One region of the Yersinia sp. KBS0713 genome, then DNA from elsewhere that is predicted to be linked to it. Evidence: predicted binding sites of a transcription regulator. Region 1 holds the regulator's gene; the other holds the start of a gene.

Region 1 (3,189 bases):
CGACCTGGTGAGCGGCCAAACATCACGGAAACCGGTAGCATCTGGATATCCAGCGCCGGATTATTGCGATGTAGATCCAGATAATCGTGGAAGAGTTTTACCGACTCCTGTTTCGGCGCGTAATAGCGAAAGACCCTCGGGCCATTGTCGATAAACACATGGCTGGGGAGTAGCACGCCATCGATCTCCAATGGAATCAATGGATCGGGCAGATCCAGCGCCTGACACTGTGCTCGCAAAGTCAGTAAATCAGCCTTAGAATTGTAAGGCAAAACGTACAGAATAGGACGAGACGGGTCTAACCCTAACTCAGTCACAGGATCTGCCGGAATAACCTTGCTTTTTACCAACAATTTAAGTGGTAAATTCAACAACTTATAATATATTTTACGCCAACCTGACATAACAACATGAAGCCTCTTGTTAGCAATTCATCGCAAGGATACCAGAAACTGGTTTTTAGATCTGTGGTGATGAGACAACAGAAAGCGGTAAAAATCATCATCTACTTAAGATAAAGGCAATAAAACATGGCGAATCAAGTCACAGGACTCACGCGAATCTATAAAGCAGCGGGGTATTCTGCACAAGGCTTATGCGCAGCCTGGAAGCATGAAGCGGCTTTTCGCCAAGAAACTGTCGCTGCTATCACGGCTATCATACTGGCGTTTTGGCTGGATATAGATGTCGTAACACGCATTTTATTAATTAGTAGTGTCGTATTAGTGATCATTATTGAAGTTATCAATAGCGCGATTGAGGCTGTGGTAGACCGAATCGGCAGTGAGTTCCACGAGCTGTCAGGGCGAGCGAAAGATATGGGTTCCGCCGCCGTGTTTTTAGCTGTTTTGTTAGCCATTTTCGTCTGGATAACCGCACTTTGGCACCATTTCGGCTAATGTAATCGCCAATAGCAGGGGAGTGAGTTCACAACAGGACACAAATAAGCTGTGATTAATCCCTGTTTTTATTCACTCTTTGGTTCCCAACACCCGCTTACCTGTATATACTCACAGCAAGACTGTATAAACAAACAGGGGGCGGAATGAAAGCACTTACTACCAGACAGCAAGAGGTTTATGACCTGGTTCGCGATCACTTAGCGCAAACCGGTATGCCGCCGACCCGTGCCGAAATTGCGCAGCGTCTGGGGTTTCGCTCTCCTAACGCCGCTGAAGAGCATTTAAAAGCACTGGCTCGCAAGGGTGTGATTGAGATTGTCTCTGGCGCTTCCCGTGGCATTCGTTTGCTGATGGAAGAAGAGGATGGCCTGCCACTGATTGGGCGGGTTGCCGCAGGTGAACCCCTGCTGGCACAGCAACATATCGAAGGGCACTACAAAGTCGATCCATCAATGTTTAAGCCAAGCGCAGATTTCCTGTTGCGGGTTAATGGAATGTCGATGAGAGATATCGGTATTCTGGACGGCGACCTGCTGGCGGTACACAAAACGCAGGATGTGCGGAACGGGCAAGTAGTTGTCGCCCGCATTGATGATGAAGTAACGGTAAAACGCCTGAAAAAACAGGGTAATATCGTGCAGCTTCTACCAGAAAACAGCGAATTCCAGCCGATTGTTGTCGATCTACGAGAACAGAGTTTCACCATTGAAGGATTAGCCGTTGGCGTCATCCGGAATGGCGACTGGATCTGATTTTAGTGTTCCCTATATACCCTTCGAGTCAGGAGGGTATATTTGCTACCCCCTCCAAATAGCTTAATTATATTTAGATTGAGAACATTCCGACAATAGGCTATTACCTCCTGTTTTAGCTAAATATTATCAGTGCTTATTTTTTCTTTTCCATCACAACTCCAGTGATTAATATTATCTAGACTTCAATTATCATTATCCTCTGCTATAGTTATTCCTACGATAAACATTGTGACGATATTTAAATAAGCAATGAGTGTGAGTGGTCAAATTTAAATAACGCCACTGTTATAAATAGCGAATGTTTGTCGTACTAAATAAACTGACTAATCACAAGCTAACGGAGATACCATGAACAAAGATCAAGCCGACGGTAACTGGAAGCAGTTTAAGGGCAAAGTGAAAGAGAAATGGGGCAAGCTGACTGACGATGACCTTACGGTAATTGAAGGTAAGCGTGACCAGTTGGTGGGGAAAATTCAGGAAAAGTACGGCTACCAGAAAGAGCAAGCCGAGAAAGAAGTTAAAGCCTGGGAAGACCACAGTAAATATCACTGGTAACTGCCGCGTTAAATGGAGTTAAATTGATATTGATGTAAATTAACTGAGTCTCTCGTTTGGTTACATGCTTATTATTAAATCTACATTTTATTGCTTATTATTTAATAATCATAAAGTAGCCATTTTTAATAAAAAACATTTCATCAGATTGAGTATTTATATCGATGCGACACAAGGAAGTGTTTTATTTCTCTTTATTAATTACTATCCTGCCGCCTTGCGGGCGACAGTCTATTTGCTATCACCAGATCACTATTTCTTCTTGGTCACAATCGAGTGGTCGTGATCGCAATGATCATGGCTATCGCAGGCTTCAACGACCCCGCATTCAGCACATAAACCATGAGCTTCAACCACGCTATGACGCAGAGTAAAACCTGATTGTTTGGCTAGTTGCGCCAGCGATTCTTCGATACCCACAGTGGTACGTTCTGTCACTATCTTGCAGCGATCACAGATAAATAGCGCCGAAGTATGGGTTGGCTCTTCAAAATGATGGCACAACACATAGCTGTTCGCTGATTCAACGCGGTGAATAAACCCTTGTTCCAGTAAGAAATCCAACGCGCGATAAACAGTCGGTGGCTTGGCCTGAGGTTCCGAAATACGCAGTAAATCCAATAAATCATACGCGCTGATTGCGCCAGGCTGTTGCGCCATTAAGCGTAATACTTCAAGACGTTGCGGTGTCAGCCGGACGTTACGTTGTTGGCACAAGCTTTCAGCCTGAGCCAGCAGTTTTTCCTGATTGATAGGGTTCATCATATACATCCCGCAGCATTCGAATTGAACTGATTTTACCATATTTACTGTTAATCGCCGATAGATGAAAAGGCGAGGGGAAGGCGGGTATCACAATTCTGGTATGTCGCCGCAGCCACCGACTTCATTATCACTCTATGATTCCACTATCATATAGCTTCACCATCACACGGGCAGCCATGGCAGGTTCTATGGTATAATTGCGAATTCCA
Region 2 (3,189 bases), 2.0 Mb from region 1:
CGTTGCTGGCTTAAATATGGCGCTGGAATTGCCACATGAAATGAAAACGTCACCATACTTTGATGACCCGCAGATCGTTTCTCTGTTCCGTGACGCAATTCAATATATCGATTACGGCCAGAAGTCAGTTGAAGAATCTGCTGAATACTTTAATAAGCAAGGTGACCGCATTCTAAAACGCGCCATGAGATAATCATTAAGTTTATTTAACTTAAGTTGTTATTAAGCCCTGCCATTAATTTGGCGGGGTTGTTTTGTTTTATGCATCATAAAAAATAACAATCAATTAGATCGCCATCACAAATTAATATCTGATTAAAAAATTAATCACCAACAAAGATCTGGATCACACAATTAATTACAAATATAAATAGAATGTGTATCCACAATAACTGAAACATCGTTTCTTTGATTGTGAAATTATTTTCCAGTCGTGTGTTGAATTTTATAAAATTGTTAATGATTGTTGTTTTAAATAACCATAACCCTGGGATTATATAAAAAAATGAAATTTAAATTAATTACTCTAGCAGTGGCATCTGTTATCAGTTTTAGTTCTGTTGCTACAACAATTGACTATCGGCATGAAATGAAAGACACCAGTAAATCCGATCATAAAGACCGTTTACTGCTCTCCAACCGTTTTGCCAATGGTTTTGGTCTCTCTTTGGAAGGGAAATGGGGCCAGCACAGCTCTGATACTACGCCAAATAAACCTTTCAATGAGCAAGTCAGTAACGGCACCGAAGTGGTTGCCAGCTATGTTTATGCGTTCAATAAAACGTTTTCACTTGAGCCTGGTTTCTCATTAGAGTCATCATCTGACTCAAACAACTACCGCCCTTATCTGCGCGGTAAAGTGGGCTTCACCGATGACTTCTCAACATCACTGCGTTATCGCCCATATTACAAACGTAACCAACCTTCTCAGACCAAATCTGATGAGAAAGGCCATGAGTTCACTATGCTGTTTGCTTACAACTTCTTGAAAAACTACTCTGCTGAGTATGAGTTGAACTACAAGAAATCTGAAGACGAAATTCTGTCCAACAAAAACAAAGACGAATGGAGTCATGATCTGAAAGTTGCTTACAAATGGGATAAAAACTGGAAGCCATATGTTGCTATCGGCAACGTAGCGGGCAGCAAAACCACTGATGAGCGCCAAACTCGCTATCGTGTCGGTGTGCAGTACAGCTTCTAATTGATCGTGTAAATAGTTATATCGTTATGAGTACCCTCATCATTATTTGTTAATTATGCCCATACCCGTATTACTTTGGGGAAAAGTGACTCCCGGTCGCTTTTCCCTTTTTTTACTTAGATTCCCTTATTCAGGCCAGCCACCCAATATCCCACTCCTCAATACCTAGGCTAAACTCCCCTTCTTCAAACAGAAAAATGAGACATTTAGTTACAGCGTCACGGCTATCCATGCCAAGATAAATCTCATATACTGGATAAATCAACAGCTACAGATTCGGAATTCAAGTATGACAGGGGAAGGACACCTTATTTTTTCTGTCGCCTGCGCTATTTTTGCCAAAAAAGTCGGTCTCACACCGGAACTGGCACATGGCGATTGGTGGCACATTATACCGGGCGCCCTGCTAACTTCCCTGCTGCCCGATATTGACCACCCCAAGTCAATCCTTGGCCAGCGGTTAAAGTGGATCTCAACCCCCATTGCCCGTGCATTCGGTCATCGTGGATTTACCCATAGCCTGCTGGCGGTGATCGGCGGTATTGCCCTATTCCAAATGGATATTTCACGCGATTGGATTATTCCTGCGGATGCATTCCACGCAATGATTATTGGCTATTTCAGCCATCTACTGGCCGATATGCTCACCCCCGCTGGCGTGCCGCTGCTATGGCCTTGCCGTTGGCGATTCTGTATTCCGCTATTACGTCCGCAAAAAGGTAATCAATTAGAACGGGTATTATGTGTTCTATTAGTTTGTTTTTCCGTCTATTGGCAAACTGACACCACTATTCCGCTGCTATCCTATATGGAGCAATTGAAAAATTTTCGATTGTGATCACACTTTAATGTGCGAATAATCATCAATCTGAATGTATTGCATACAAATCAGGGTAAAAACTTATATAAAATTCTTTTTGGATATAAGTGAGCCTTTATCGGGCTGCTACCATACGCAGCTAACTGCACAATTGATTGTGCCTGGCACGATTCTATAAAGAAGCAGAAATAGAATACGTCGCCAGTATTCAAAATAATAATCTGGAGATTTGGGGATGAACCTACCGCTTGTGATTAACGTGCTGGTATTTGTAGCACTGCTATTACTATTGGCACAAACCCGCCACAAACAGTGGAGTCTGGCCAAGAAAGTCTTGGTTGGTTTAGCACTGGGTGTGCTGTTTGGCCTGGGCTTACAATGGATCTATGGCGCAGATAACCCAGTACTTAAAGAGTCCATCACCTGGTTTAATATTGTCGGCAATGGTTATGTACAATTACTGCAAATGATAGTTATGCCACTGGTATTCGCCTCAATTTTGAGTGCGGTGGCTAAACTACATAATGCCGCGTCACTGGGCAAAATCAGTATCCTGACCATCGGCACCTTGCTCTTCACCACCTTGATTGCAGCGCTCGTTGGGGTGTTCGTCACCAACCTGTTTGGCTTAACCGCCGATGGCTTAATTCAAGGCACCCAAGAGAGTGCCCGTTTGAGTGCCATCGAGAGCAACTATTTGGCTAAAGTGACCGACTTGACCGTACCACAGTTAATTCTCTCCTTTATTCCGAAAAACCCATTTGCGGATTTGACGGGCGCTAGCCCAACCTCAATCATCAGTGTGGTTATTTTCGCCACCTTCCTCGGTATTGCATCACTGCAACTACTGAAAGACGATGTGGCGAAAGGCCAACGCGTGATGGTGGCTATCGATACACTGCAAGCCTGGGTGATGAAACTGGTGCGGCTGGTCATGAAACTGACCCCTTACGGCGTACTAGCATTAATGACCAAAGTGGTGGCGGGTTCCAACATCCAAGACATTATCAAGCTGGGTAGCTTTGTTGTTGCCTCCTATCTGGGGCTGGCGATTATGTTTGTGGTGCACGGCCTGCTGCTCTCTTTCACCGGTATCAATCCGCTGAAATTCTTCCGTAAAGTCTGGCCGGTACTGACATTTGCCTTTACCAGCCGCTCCAGCGCA

What was found. Region 1 encodes LexA, which represses DNA repair genes until DNA is damaged. Its sites were predicted from a motif close to TNCTGTATGTACATACAGNA; they were not measured.
Region 2: a site for LexA is predicted at 1,455-1,474, ahead of FFE93_RS11305 (metal-dependent hydrolase). Genes of this name have one in related genera too.

The regions. Positions count from the first base shown of each region.
Region 1 covers NZ_CP042173.1:361,632-364,820, forward strand. Annotated here, with positions in the region: gene plsB (glycerol-3-phosphate 1-O-acyltransferase PlsB) at 1-404, opposite strand, end outside; gene FFE93_RS01645 (diacylglycerol kinase) at 531-899, shown strand; gene lexA (transcriptional repressor LexA) at 1,046-1,654, shown strand; gene FFE93_RS01655 (CsbD family protein) at 2,006-2,215, shown strand; gene zur (zinc uptake transcriptional repressor Zur) at 2,468-2,977, opposite strand.
Region 2 covers NZ_CP042173.1:2,408,974-2,412,162, forward strand. Annotated here, with positions in the region: gene FFE93_RS11295 (ABC transporter substrate-binding protein) at 1-193, shown strand, start outside; gene FFE93_RS11300 (oligogalacturonate-specific porin KdgM family protein) at 506-1,204, shown strand; gene FFE93_RS11305 (metal-dependent hydrolase) at 1,494-2,042, shown strand; gene FFE93_RS11310 (L-cystine transporter) at 2,260-3,189, shown strand, end outside.